Regions from separate parts of the Halobacillus shinanisalinarum genome, predicted to be linked through region 2. Evidence: riboswitches for the same ligand, from Rfam matches in the RefSeq annotation. Region 2 holds a riboswitch; each other region holds the start of a gene.

Region 1 (3,565 bases), 2.0 Mb from region 2:
GTTTATTAATGTTTCTATCACAAGGGAGGGGATGAAACTCGTGCACGAAAACAACCTCAAGGGTGCACTTACGATTTCCTCCTCTAATAAAGTTTTTCAGCAGCTTTTTGGCGGTAATTTGAAGTTAACTTCACTGCCACGCTCCATCGTTAGGTTCGAAGGGGAATATAGGGACGTCCTGTTAGTTGAATCATTACTGATGCTTTCACACTAAATTAAGGTGCCAATCGCTTCTACGATAGTTAAAAAGGAAGCTTTGTCACCAAATTGGTGTGTAACGTAACCATCTCGATTAATAATAATAGTAGTTGGTACTCCTTCACAGTTGTACTCATCATACACTTTACGATGATGATCTTCTAGGGTTGGCTGAGTGAGGAATTTGTCAGTGAAAATTTTACCATCTTGATCATTTCTCTCGCGCCCTTGCACATTAATTGTTAGCATATTCACTTTTTCACGATCTATTGATTGAAAGAGTTGTTCTTTTTTTGGTAAATCAACCCCACAGTCGGGACACCAGGAGGTCCAAAATGTTAGGATGACTACTTTACCAAGGTCATTATTTAATTGGTACGTTTTATTAGAGTTTATATATGGTATTTGAAAGTCTATAGCTTTTTTCATGCCTATTCACCTCTTGTTCTATTGACTAGAATGCAGTACCATGCTAACATAAATCTTAAAGAGGATGTTCAAAAAGTCACCAAATGATAAACGGCGAATTTCTTCGTTGCTCGGTTTTTCCGGTCCTCACGTATGAAAAGCATACGGCTTGCGGTCCTCAAAACTTTTCGCGCCTCGAACTTCTTGTTTCTCATTCGTCAACTTTTTGAACACACACTTAAATGAATAGCGACATCTTCACTTATCCAGAGTGGCTAAGGGACTGGCCCTATGATGCCCAGCAACCGGTTTGAAAGAACACGGTGCTAATTCCAGCAAAGCATTTAGCTTTGAAAGATGAGAAGAGAATCAATTAAAACATCTCTTCTTTTACGAAGGGATTTTTTAATGACTTTTTTTGTTGACAGTAGATATGCATGGTGCTAAAATCCTGTTTATGATGCTTGACTAACTTAAAGTGGTAATGAATTAAAATGATATATCTCTTATCCAGAGAGGCGGAGGGACTGGCCCGTTGATGCCCGGCAACCGTCAAGTTTTGATAACTTGAAAAGGTGCCAATTCCTGCAAAGTTAAACTTTGGCAGATAAGAGAACAGACAACCAAGACGTGTAAACGCCTTTCTGTTCTCGTACAGAAAGGCGTTTTTTTGTATAGAGGGGGAATAATATTGATTTCGATTAAGGATTTGTCTAAGGTCTTTCATACGAAGGATCAAGACGTTCGCGCGGTAGATAAAATGGATCTTTCTATTGAAAAAGGGGAGATTTTTGGAGTCATTGGTTATAGTGGCGCAGGGAAAAGTACATTTATTAGACTTTTGAATCGTTTAGAAGAGCCGAGTGGTGGAAATGTCACTATTGAAAACCAGGATGTGACGAAGTTGAGCAAGAGCAAGCTTCGTTTGGCCAGGCAAGAGATGGGCATGATCTTTCAACATTTTAATTTACTATGGTCAAGAACTGTTTTTGATAACATTGCCTTTCCATTAGAAATAGCGGGTATGAAAAAAGAGGAGCGTAAAAGTCGGGTCAACGAATTGATTGATCTTGTTGGTTTATCTGGAAGGGGAGGTTCTTACCCTTCCCAGTTAAGTGGAGGCCAAAAGCAACGTGTAGGGATTGCTCGTGCTTTAGCCAACAACCCTAAAGTGCTGCTATGTGACGAGGCAACTTCAGCGCTTGACCCGGAAACAACTGATTCCATTTTAGATTTGCTTGTGGATATTAATAATAAACTTGGATTAACGATTGTACTGATTACTCATGAAATGCACGTAATCCGTAAAATATGTCACCGCGTTGCTGTAATGGAACAAGGACATGTCGTCGAGTCGGGTGATGTATTAGATGTATTTTTATATCCAAAACAACAAGTAACCAAGCGTTTCGTTGATCAAGTAATGGGTGATCCTGACCGGAAAGATTCACTCGAACTTATTAATGAAACGTATAAAACTGGTGAAATTATCAAACTTCATTTTGTTGGTGAAAGTACAAATCAGGCGTTAATCAGTGAATTGTCTAGAGAATTTGATGTGGATATCAATATCCTTCACGGGAAAATAACTCAGACACAAAAAGGAGCATATGGAACACTCTTTGTCCAATTTAATGGGGAAAAAGAGGAAATCGCCCGGGCTATTGCCTACATTGGAACTACCTCAGTACAATTGGAGGTGAATCCGAATGTTTAATAACCTATTTCCTAACGTGAAGATAGAAGAAATGATCACGGCAACGAACGAAACATTATATATGACGATTATTTCTGTTGCAGGAACTTTTATTCTCGGGCTGATCCTCGGTCTACTTTTATACTTGTCAGGGCCCGGGGAATTTGGAGAAATAGGGCTTTAAATTGGGTCACTGCCTCAGTAGTAAATGTGTTTCGAGCCATACCGTTTATTATTTTAATACTGCTATTATTTCCTTTTACCGACTTCCTTATGGGAACGATCCGCGGTCCAAAAGCGGCATTGCCTGCTCTAATTATAGGTGGAGCGCCTTTCTATGCAAGACTGGTAGAGATTGCATTGAAAGAAGTGGATAAAGGTGTACTTGAGGCTGCTAAATCGATGGGGGCGAAATATTCGACGGTCATCTTTAAAGTTTTGCTTCCAGAGTCAATGCCAGCGCTTGTTTCAGGTATTACTGTCACAGCCATCGCTTTAATTGGCTATACAGCCGTAGCTGGTGTGATCGGGGCCGGCGGGCTCGGTGACTTTGCTTATTTCTATGGTTTTCAGCGTAGTGACTTTGATGTGGTGTTATTTTGTACAATCTTAATTGTTATTATTGTTTTCATCTTCCAATTTATCGGTGACTTTATATCCCGTAGATTGGATAAAAGATAATTTATATATAAAGGGGATGGAGAAAGTGAAAAAGATATGGTCTAGTATTTTAGCCGTTTTGTTTATTTTAGTTCTTGCTGCATGTGGTTCTTCTGAAGAAGAGAGCTCATCCGGTAATAACAGTGAAGGTGGAGAAGGTCAAACAGAAATTATTGTAGGGGCTACAAGTGTGCCACACTCTGAAATTCTTGAGCAGGCAAAGCCGATGCTTGAAGAAAAAGGAATTACCCTGAAGATTGAAGAATATCAAGACTATATTTTGCCTAACCGTGATTTATCAGAAGGGATTATAGATGCCAACTATTTCCAACACATTCCTTATCTTCAAACACAGGAGGAGGAAAATGGTTACGATTTTGCGAACTTAGGTGGTATTCACATTGAACCAATGGGTATTTATTCTAAAAATATTACTAGCATAGATGAAGTTAAAGACGGTACAACGGTCATTATGAGCCGGTCAGTTGCCGATCATGGACGTATTCTTTCTCTTCTTGAAAAAGAGGGCTTAATCAAATTAGATGAAAGTGTCGATAAAGTAGAAGCAACTATTGATGACATCGTAGAAAATCCGAAAAATCT
Region 2 (3,565 bases):
TCGTCTGATGAACGATACAGATAAAGGTGTTTTCTCGAAACAATACAGCAACTGGGCAGGAACGATTCATACATCTGGTTACTTGCCGAAAGAAATGAAGACCTGGTTCGCGCTTGGTGGAGACGCGGAGCCAGTCGAATTTGATTTTGCAAAATGGTTGCTGGGTGATGATGTGAAGTTGGAACGGATTACTGGAGAAGTAGATACAGATATCCCGTTTGTTCACACGGATGAAGGGGCCTATTGGACAGGGAGAAAGTAGCTGAAGTATTGTTTTGCATATAGAACGAAACAGAATCGCAGCAATGAGTATGGACAAGGAAAGAGCACGCTCACATGAATGATAATGAAGCTTGCTCTTTCTAATGGGTTTAGTTTATTAGCATAAGAACTTTACTCGTCTTTACTATATATAATCGAGATCCGGGTAGCCATCGTTATAGTCTTTTGTAAAGCCGCAAGCATGGTTGGAAAATCAAGGGGAATGTTCAACTGTAATTTTTCACATTTCTCTCGGTTATTACACATGATTGACCCTTGAAATTCGTTGGGGACCTTCTTATCGTTCATTTCTATGACAATTTTGCTTTATACCAAATGGACATAAATAAAGAGGTTGTAGCAGGACTAAATATTGACAGTAAACTAATCATAGCTAGAATAATCTTTGCAAATAAATAATCAAAAGGCTGCATACTCCTCGCCAGGAGATATGCAGCCTTTTTTACACGGACTATTAACCTAAGGGGCCATCCTAACAGCTTCTTCTATTTAAACCTAATAACCATATCCGCCAAAGCCACCTGCTCCAACGATGATTAGTAGGATGAAGAGGACTACAATCATAGCAAATCCTCCACCAGCATATCCACTCATAACTACACCCCCTTTTCAGTTAGCATATTTAAAACATCACCTATTGGAAGGTACAGCACACCATTTTTACAAAAAATAGGCGTTTGCATAGACCAGTGGTTACGTGAGGGGCTATGGATTAGGGGGGCAATTTACCCGTTAAAGGGGAAGCGCTTATTTACAACCAAATGATGACGACATCCAGTTGTTTGGCTATAATCTTTGCTGGCGAAAATACTTCCCAAATTTAAAAGGCTAGAGGGACTTGCTTTTGAATCATCTCAAGGAAGTATACAAGTTGTTTCTTCAGGCGTTGGTCACAATCTTCATTCGTTATCGGTCGTGCTCGGCTAGACTTATTAATTTGATTGTCAAGCAAATACACGCCCTTTAAATTTTGTCCTTTTAACGTAGCCAGTAATGGTTTTAACGCATATTCAATCGCAAGCAAATGGGACTTGCTGCCACCGGTCATAATTGGGAAGACGGGGGTGTCCTTTAACACATCCTGTGGCAGTAAATCAATTAGAGCCTTAAGAATTCCAGAGTACGACGCTTTATATACAGGGGAAGCAACAATAACTCCTTTTGCCTGTTGAATCGTCGTTGCAATTTCTTCAATCGCCTCACTTTCATAGCGTGCATAAAATAAATCTTCCGGTGACACATTGCGTACGGAAATCTTCTCTGTAGATCGTCCTTCCTGATCGACCAATTTTGCTAAATAATCTAATACAAGCTCTGACCTTGATTGCTCAGAAGGGCTTCCAGATAACAGTACAATTTCACTCATATGACCTCTCCCTTTCTTAAAATAAATGCTCAACTATTCTACGTTTTATTCATTGGTTGGAACTATTCCACACATATAAAAACCCTCTTTTCTTTAATGAGAAAAGAGGGTTAGCTATAAAAATGCCGCTCTTATCTCCCAAGATAAAGATCTTGCTGGACGGAGCACCTTTCTGACATCAATCAGAGGTTGCTGAAGCTTCACAGGGCCAGATCCCTCAGCTTCTCTAGATAAGCTTATTAAATTTGAGTCTAATCTTAATATGATTCTCCTAATAATGTCAAGGTAATTTTTGAAAAGAGTAAATGAATTCTGAAAATGGGCGTCTTAAATAATGGCGGGGTATCTTGTTGAGTTACGGAGGTATCCTGTGACAAATCACTTTTTAATACATACCAGACATCGCCAGACAGGAGACATCGAGTCCCGCTATTTTTGATTAATGATGCCAATACCTTTGTATTAAAGTTAATTAATTATTATTCTATTTCTAATGTTAATCAGTACTCCTTATAGAGCCTATCTTATTGGAACCCAGATTTCAGAATACGAATCTGAATGGTAGGGATAAAATTCTTTATAGACTTCGAGTGATGCTATATCCGCTGTTTCATATCCATTAGAGGGCAACCATCCTGAATCAATCTGCTTCCATACATTTTCTATAGCTTCTGGAATGAGTCCGTGTACTTCAAATACAACCCACCTTGAAGGAGGAACTTCAAAGCTCGATAATTCATCGGGGACGTTACCATGGAATTGTGTAGCGATCCAATAGTCCCATGTGTTTTGCGTTTCATTATAGTTGTCGTAGATTGCTAATAGACCGTTAATTTGTCCGTTATTTAATTGAACCAGTAAATCGGCGATTCCACTTTTGGTGGCCTCTCCCCAGAGTAGTTGGATATCCTTGTCCTCGTTATCACATGAAATTTCTTTTTTAATGCCTGCGACTTGAAAAGCATCTCTCTCAACAATAGTATGCTTCATGGTTCTTGCTCCTTTCAAGTTCTTTCAGTATGTCGGTTAAGGGGAACAACTTGCTCCTATTTAATCTACTGGCACGAAATAATGGTTTTTACGGTAGGCCAATGCTTCCATTGTAGCAATTAATTCATCTTCGCTCTCGACTTTTATCTTATACCAAGCCATTCTATGATTCTTCTTTTCTTCAATAGCTGTTGCCTGAAGCCGTGTTCCTTTCTTTCCGGCTGCCATATAGTTAACCGTGTTTGAAATCCCGACAGATGTCTTTCCGTAAGAGTTGGACGCTGCTGCAAATACATAATCAGCAATAGCAAATGTAACGGCTCCATGAACGGTTCCATGTGAATTTAACATATGATTCTCGACATCTAATTCGGCAATAGCCTTACCTTCGTTGATTTCCATTAATCTAATTCCCAAGAACTGAGCATAAGGCTCATTCTCCATCACTTTAACTATTTCTGCTTTATACTGATGGTGCAGATCACTTTCGTTGATTACAGGTTTCAAGACTGTTCCTCCTTGCTTGAATACACTTCATTTTCCTGAAGGATTCCTATTCTATTGGTTGGACGTCAAATATTAAATGAAGTATGACCCTTACTTTGCCGTTAATTGTTTGCTAATGTATTCTTTTAATAGAATCGCTTGTTTAACGTAACCCTCACCAATTGTTCCTCTTTCATTTGTAACAATAACTTTAGATAGAATAGAGTGTTGTCTAATCTCAGTTACAGTTGCTGTAATTTCTAACTGTTCCCCTTGTCCAGAAGGGGCTAAATGTTTAACCTGTACGGAAGCTCCCATACCTTCTTCTTTCGGAGTTAGATACGGAAGAATTAGTTTTCTAGAAGCCCATTCCATGTGGTATACCATTGTTACTGTAGAATAGGCGGGATGGACAATTTCTCCCTCGAATTGTGCAAACAT
Region 3 (3,565 bases), 410 kb from region 2:
AGACTTCCATAGTAATTCAATACACCGTGTACGTTCTTCTATATTTTTTTCAATCGTATGCCTACCATCATTTAGCCCTTCTGCTAACACTGTCACTTCTTCAAGCTTTTGGTCAGCGAATGACAGCGCATTTTTTATGACAGGGTCCAAGTCCTGTTCGGTGGTTACAGTTACTGGAACATGTAACAAACTGCAAGAAGGCTGTACGATAAGTCGATCTTTTTCAACTTCCGAAAGGAGATGTTCAAGTTGTGCGTATTTTGTGTCTAAATCTTCACTCCAAATGTTTCGGCCGTTAATCACCCCGGCAGCCAGATATTTATCTCTAGGGAAACCGTGCTTCTTCAATGAATCTAGATTGGCTCCCTCATCATGGACAAAATCAAGGCCTATCCCGGCAACTGGAAGGGAAACGACCTCCTTGTAATGATCAACGGATTCAAAATACGTTTGGAGAAGGATCTTTAAACTTGAAACACCATTTTGCATAGAGTCATATACTTCTCTAAATAACTGTATATCATCTTTGGTCATCGGCGTTGTTAGGATAGGTTCGTCCACCTGCACCCATTCGGCACCAGCTCTTTCTAGCTCATGAAGAACTTGTATGTATAGGGGGACAAGTTTTTTCAGCAGATTTTTAAATTCCTCTTTCTCATAACCCTTCGCCAATTTCAAAAATGAAACAGGACCCAGTATAACCGGCTTTCCTATGATTCCGAGTTTTTCTTTAGCTTCCAAAAAGTAATGTAACAGCCGATTCTCCGTTAGTGTTGGCTGGGCATCCGATTCAATCTCAGGCACAATGTAGTGATAATTTGTGTTAAACCACTTTGTCATTTCAGATGCCACCGCTTCATCATTACCTCGAGCGATATCAAAATACAATTCTATTGGCACTTCCCCACCCTTGTGTTGAAAACGGTCAGGTATAAAACCAAACATAACTGCTGTATCAAGCACATGATCATAAAGACTAAAGTCACCAACAGGAATGAGATCAATACCGATGTCCTGTTGCTTTTGTAGATCGTTTGTACGCAAATTCTCCATTTCAGACAAAAATTCACTTTTAGTTAAGTTTTCTTTCCAAAACTGTTCTAGGGTTTTTTTCCACTCTCTCTTTTCGCCTATTCTTGGATAACCAATCGTTGAACTTAATACTTTCGTCATCTTCATTCCTCCATTTTAAGTTTTGTAGACTAATAAAAAAATCTCCCTTTTTAAGAGAGATGGTCATGCAGCATTGGCAAATTCAAACTGTGGAAACAGCCTGAACACGTTACGCTCATAACACCTCCCTATACCTCGTAGGTTTAGTGCATTGTCTCAGGCAGGTCTCCTGACTCCATGATCTTCACTCCCCTGCGCCTTCCCACCCTTTTCTAACAAAAAGATAGTGACACTTCTGCAGGTAGCTACCATTTACAGTGGCGGGACCGTGCCGGATTTTCACCGAGCTTCCCTTTTAAGTTGAATAAGTTACAACACCTGAGTAATCAACGGTATTTAGTTTTCTATGCATGTATGTGTATTGAAATAAGAAAAAGCCTCTCTATATTTAGAGAGGCTTACACATACGCACCCCTCTTATTTCCCAAAGCATTTGCTTTGCTGGAATTAGCACATTATCAACGACTAAACGCTGACAGGTTGCCGGGCATCATAGGGCCAGTCCCTCCGCCTCTCTGAATAAGAGTTTTAATTTAGTTGGTTAAAGGCATACTAGCATGAGGTGAGATAACTGTCAATGTTTTCTGACAAAGATAAAATATAGTTCGCTTTCCTTAAATGATGTCATTATATAGTAAACCCTCATCAAACTGAATAATTTTCAGTCTCTCTGTATTTTTTATGAAAATACTTTTGTACATCTCTTCTCCCTGTTCATTTTCAAAAAGGGCCACGCGTTTATGCGAGTTATCCTCCATTATTTGAATCGAATGCGTTTCTAAATTAATATGTTTTTGCCAAATAGACTTTTCTTCAAATTCTTTTAGATTCTCATGATTAGCTGATCCTGTTTCTGTTTTTACTGTGTTTTCATTTGCCTTCACCCCATCGTTGCCTCCACAAGCTGCAAGGAATAGCATACTCAGCGCAATCAAGATTGTCTTTTTCATTTAAAACATTCCTCCTTCACATTTACCTTCTATGTTAAAAAATGATACTGATAGTTTCCTTAGAATAAACTAAGAATTCGATGAGAAACTTTAGGTCTAAGTGACGATTAGTGCTTTCACGGGGAGTCTCCTCTGCTTAAACAGAAAGCTATCCTGATAAAGAAAGGGACTTTTTTTCTGCTTCAACTATAGACATTTATCAGATAATGTTTTACTATATCCCCTTGTACTTTTAAAACATACAGCAAAGGGGTGTAACAAATGACCCGTTTACAAGTTTCAAGAAACATTGTTTTAGCTGTTTTTATGATTTCAACATTTGCAGTAGGAATGACAGAATATGTCGTAACCGGATTGCTCACTCAATTTGCTTCAGATCTTAATGTAAATGTTTCAACAACCGGCTTACTCTTAAGTGTCTATGCAATCAGTGTTGCTGTTTTTGGTCCTCTCCTACGAATGATTACGATTAAAGTTCCGCCTAAACCCTTGCTTATCAGTTTGATGGTTACCTTTATCATGAGTAATGCAATGGCTGCGATGGCTCCGAATTTCGAGATATTGTTGCTTTCAAGGCTATTCTCAGCAGCGATGCATGCCCCATTTTTTGGACTCTGTATGTCCATTGCCTTTACTATCTCCAAGCCAGAAAAACGCCCAAGTGCGATCGCAGCTGTCCAAGGCGGCCTTACGATTGCCATTATGCTCGGTGTTCCTTTTGGATCGTTTATTGGAGGTGTTTTGGACTGGCGTTATGTATTCTGGTTCATTGTTTTACTTGGTATAATTGCACTGATTGGTCTCGTATTGGTTACACCTAATCAGAAACCTGCAGTTGCACCAAAATTACGCGAAGAACTTCGTATTTTTAAAAATACAAATGTTTTACTTGTGCTTGCGATTATCGTCTTTGGATTCTCCGGCGTTTTTACGGCGTATACCTTTATAGAGCCAATGCTTCGTGAATTTGCTGGCTTTGGGGTTAGCGGTATCACCACGGGGTTCTTTTTCTTTGGGCTCGGTGCCGTTATTGGGAACTTTGTTTCTGGTAGAATACATCCTAACTTCTTAACAGAACGCCTAATTCTAGCTTTAGGCATTTTGGCAGCCGTTTTAGTACTATTCACATTCCTTCTTCCATTTTCAATTCTAGCCTTTGTTATGTGCTTTTTATTTGGAGCAGGAACGTTCGGCACAACGCCTATTCTTAATTCCAAGATTATCCTGGCAGGCACCGAAGCCCCTTCATTGTCAGGAACCATTGCAGCATCGATCTTTAATTTAGCCAATTCTATTGGTGCAACACTCGGCACAATCTTCCTGGACATAGGAACAGGTTTTACGTTAATCACGCTTATTGCAGCCGGGATGATCACATTTGGAATGATTCTAACTATCATTACCCATAAGGTAGAAGATAAATCCCTTTTCTCAACTGCAAA
Region 4 (3,565 bases), 790 kb from region 2:
CCCACAATGAAAGATGATAAACATGAGCCGGTGAAATCTTTATGATCAAACAGGTACGATGATCTTGTCATGGATACTTTAGGAAAATCGGGAATGGTTTTTTGGTCAAGTTCAGGGGGGTGAAGTCAGATTTCTTTTCTTCCTTGATGGAGTTTGAAATAATTATGTTCATCAGGGAAAGAGGAGGATATCAATTGAGTTCTAACGGTAGTACGACTGAACCACTATTTCAATCATTTATAAACGAAAAAATAAATTTGTCTAATCGAGCGGTGATGGCACCGATGACTCGGGGTTTTTCACCAGGTGGAGTGCCAGGGGAAGATGTAGCGGCTTATTACCGACGTCGGGCTGAAAATGATGTCGGCTTAATTGTAACCGAAGGGACTGGCATTAATCATCCGGCCTCTGTTTCAGGTGCCAGCATTCCACTTTTTTATGGGGAAAAATCATTAAATGGATGGGCGAATGTCGTAGAGGAAGTTCATAAAGTTGGAGGGAAAATTGTGCCGCAGCTCTGGCATGTGGGGATGACTCGTAAAAAGGGAGACCTTCCGAACGAGGAAGCTCAACCTGTTGGACCATCAGGCCTTAGTCTTGATGGCGAAAAGGTCACTGAGCCCATGACCGAAGCAGAAGTTGAAAACATGGTAGAAGCTTATGCTCAAGCGGCTGCTGATGCTAAACGCTTGGGTTTTGATGGTATTGAAATCCACGGGGCGCATGGTTATTTAATCGATCAATTTTTCTGGGACAAGACAAATCAGCGCACCGATCGATATGGAGGAGACATCGTTGGGAGAACGCAGTTTGCTGTTGAGGTGATAGAAGCCTGCCGGCGTGAAGTCGGGCTTAATTTTCCAATCATCTTCCGGTTTTCTCAATGGAAAATGAGTGACTATAAGGCCAAACTTGCTGAAACACCAGATGAATTAGAACGGTTCCTCACGCCTCTTGTAGAAGCGGGAGTCGATATTTTCCACTGTTCTACTCGTCGTTTCTGGGAGCCGGAGTTTGAGGGATCCGACTTGAATTTGGCAGGATGGACGAAGAAACTGTCTGGTAAACCAGTGATATCTGTAGGATCAGTCGGGCTCGATGGAGAATTCACAAGTTTCTCTGGTGCTAACACCACCAGCCTGGACGGTCTCATGAAGAAACTTGATCATGGGGAGTTTGATTTAGTAGCTATCGGGCGCTCTTTATTAATGGATCCGGAGTGGGTGAGGAAAGTTCGGGAAGGCAGGGAAACGGAGCTATTACCTTTTGATAAAGTTGCTCTTAAACATCTAACCTAACCTTACTGAATCAGCTAACTACTGAACAAAGGTGTTTTACCAGGGGAATTTCCCGGTAAAACACCTTTTTGTTTAATTTTTACTTAGCTCTCGTCAGGCGATATACTCTTGCCAAAATGGCGACTAACCTTCATATTAAAAAGAGAAGGAGGTTCGACATGCGACACGATATTAAACCTAATGAACGAGCTTTCTCTACCAAAGAGGTGGCAGAAGAACTGAACATCGCAATGCCGGCTGTTGGCAGGTATTCCTAGAGCTGATATCTGGGATTAACACTAGATGTAAATAATTTACTTAACGTTAAAATTTTATGAACCGGTCCTTTTTCAGAAAGTCAGAAAGTATGAAAAATTAATAATTTTTCAATAAACCATTGACATTTTTTCTAAAAGGGAATAATATATTTACCAATATCAAATACCACAAATTCACAATTTAATTCTTATCGCGAGAGGTGGAGGGACTGGCCCTTTGAAGCCTCGGCAACGGGTCTGGTGATGATTCATCAGAGACTGTGCCAATTCCAGCGGGTGCTTTGAGCACTTGAAAGATAAGAAGATGGGTAGCTATATGTTTGAAGCCAAAACCTCTCTTCTTATTTTTATTAAAGAAGAGAGGTTTTTTAAATGTTAAATTTACTTGTTTACAAGACTTTGCTTTAGTAGAAGGAGGAAAATATGAGCAATACCATCGTTTCGTATGAGAATTTCTCTGGCGATCCATTTGAAAGCTGGCACCCTAAGGATGACACAAAAGGAGCAGCCGAGGTATTAGAGTGGGCTTATCAGTCTTATGGTGAATCAATCGTCTATGCTTGTAGTTTTGGAGCAGAAGGCATTGTGTTGATTGATTTGATTTCTAAAGTGCAGAAAGATGCAGAAATTGTTTTTCTTGATACAGATGTTCACTTTCCGGAAACCTATGAACTGATCGAAAAAGTGAAGCGGAGATACCCAGAACTTCACATTCATATTAAGAAACCGGATTTGACTTTAGATGAGCAAGCGAACGAGTATGGTCCAGCATTATGGAAAAAGCAACCGGGCCAATGTTGTTATATCCGAAAAATCAAGCCGCTTGAAGATGCGCTTCGTGGGGCAACCGCCTGGATTTCAGGGCTGAGGCGAGAACAGTCTCCGAGTCGAAGTCACACTGATTTTGTAAATAAGGATGAACGGTTTCAGTCGATTAAGGTATGCCCCCTAATCTACTGGACATGGGAAGACGTTTGGCATTATATCCGAGTAAATAGCTTGGATTACAATGAATTACATGATCAAGGATACCCAAGTATCGGCTGCATGCCTTGTACAGAGCCAGTAACTGAACAGGGGGACGTTCGCTCTGGGAGGTGGCAAGGGTTTAATAAAACAGAATGCGGTCTCCACACTTCTGGAAACCAGGCATAAGTAGATTATTTCTTTAAGCTAACTTGAAAATTCATTGCAACAAGGAAAGGAGGCGGCTTATGAAAAAAGTTTATATCGTCGGTGCAGGACCTGGTGACCCTGATTTAATTACAGTGAAAGGCTTGAAGGCCATTCAGCAGGCGGATGTCATTCTATATGATCGATTGATTAACAAAGATTTACTTGATGAAGCGAGGGACGAAGCGGAATTGATTTATTGCGGCAAGCGTCCGAATCATCACTCGTTAGACCAACAAACCATTAATGGGCTGCTTTGTGATTTTGCCTTGCAAGGGAAAACCGTGACCCGTCTAAAAGGCGGAGATCCCTTCGTTTTTGGTAGAGGTGGAGAGGAAGCTGAAGAGTTAGCGAAGAGAAGTATTCCATTTGAAATCGTTCCCGGAATCTCCTCCGGGGTAGCCGCTCCCGCTTATGCTGGTATTCCAGTCACACATCGTAACTATAGTTCGTCTGTAGCCTTCCTTTCAGGGGTAAGCAAATTGGGATATGACGAGGAAGAGTATTGGGAGCATGCAGTGAAAAGTATGGATACTTTGTGCATTTATATGGGGGTCAAAAAACTTCCGGAAATTTGCGCGAGACTGATCCGCCATGGCCGTGCTTCCAGTACACCGATCGCTCTGGTTGAGTGGGGGACGATGGAACATCAACGTACCGTAACAGGAACCTTAGAGGACATTGTCGGAAGGGCCAAGGACCTCGAGAATCCTTCGATGATTATTGTAGGAGAAGTCGTGAAACTGAGGGAGCAGCTACAATGGTTTGAACAGGTGAAAAAAGAGGAGGAGATACCTGTTCCCTCCATTGTTGGGTAAAAGGAAGGAGGTGGTTACA

The links. Region 2 has a riboswitch for S-adenosylmethionine ahead of ssuE (NADPH-dependent FMN reductase). Riboswitches for the same ligand answer to the same signal wherever they lie in the genome.
Region 1: another riboswitch for S-adenosylmethionine. It lies ahead of MUO14_RS04720 (methionine ABC transporter ATP-binding protein); the one in region 2 lies ahead of ssuE (NADPH-dependent FMN reductase).
Region 3: another riboswitch for S-adenosylmethionine. It lies ahead of metE (5-methyltetrahydropteroyltriglutamate--homocysteine S-methyltransferase); the one in region 2 lies ahead of ssuE (NADPH-dependent FMN reductase).
Region 4: another riboswitch for S-adenosylmethionine. It lies ahead of MUO14_RS22555 (phosphoadenylyl-sulfate reductase); the one in region 2 lies ahead of ssuE (NADPH-dependent FMN reductase).

What each region holds. Positions count from the first base shown of each region.
Region 1 covers NZ_CP095074.1:886,464-890,028, reverse strand. The annotation lists gene MUO14_RS04730 (hypothetical protein) at 1-214, shown strand, start outside; gene MUO14_RS04725 (TlpA family protein disulfide reductase) at 211-627, opposite strand; SAM riboswitch class I at 866-970, shown strand; SAM riboswitch class I at 1,110-1,220, shown strand; gene MUO14_RS04720 (methionine ABC transporter ATP-binding protein) at 1,298-2,323, shown strand; partial or broken gene MUO14_RS04715 (methionine ABC transporter permease) at 2,316-2,983, shown strand; gene MUO14_RS04710 (MetQ/NlpA family ABC transporter substrate-binding protein) at 3,009-3,565, shown strand, end outside.
Region 2 covers NZ_CP095074.1:3,756,786-3,760,350, forward strand. The annotation lists gene MUO14_RS18520 (C45 family autoproteolytic acyltransferase/hydrolase) at 1-262, shown strand, start outside; gene MUO14_RS18525 (YjcZ family sporulation protein) at 778-876, opposite strand; gene ssuE (NADPH-dependent FMN reductase) at 1,103-1,648, opposite strand; SAM riboswitch class I at 1,777-1,885, opposite strand; gene MUO14_RS18535 (GyrI-like domain-containing protein) at 2,168-2,638, opposite strand; gene MUO14_RS18540 (PaaI family thioesterase) at 2,699-3,145, opposite strand; gene MUO14_RS18545 (thioesterase family protein) at 3,236-3,565, opposite strand, start outside.
Region 3 covers NZ_CP095074.1:3,345,385-3,348,949, reverse strand. The annotation lists gene metE (5-methyltetrahydropteroyltriglutamate--homocysteine S-methyltransferase) at 1-1,173, opposite strand, end outside; cobalamin riboswitch at 1,316-1,510, opposite strand; SAM riboswitch class I at 1,588-1,699, opposite strand; gene MUO14_RS16610 (hypothetical protein) at 1,788-2,123, opposite strand; gene MUO14_RS16605 (MFS transporter) at 2,385-3,565, shown strand, end outside.
Region 4 covers NZ_CP095074.1:4,543,418-4,546,982, forward strand. The annotation lists gene MUO14_RS22550 (NADH:flavin oxidoreductase) at 165-1,298, shown strand; SAM riboswitch class I at 1,741-1,858, shown strand; gene MUO14_RS22555 (phosphoadenylyl-sulfate reductase) at 1,979-2,710, shown strand; gene cobA (uroporphyrinogen-III C-methyltransferase) at 2,770-3,546, shown strand; gene MUO14_RS22565 (sirohydrochlorin chelatase) at 3,565-3,565, shown strand, end outside.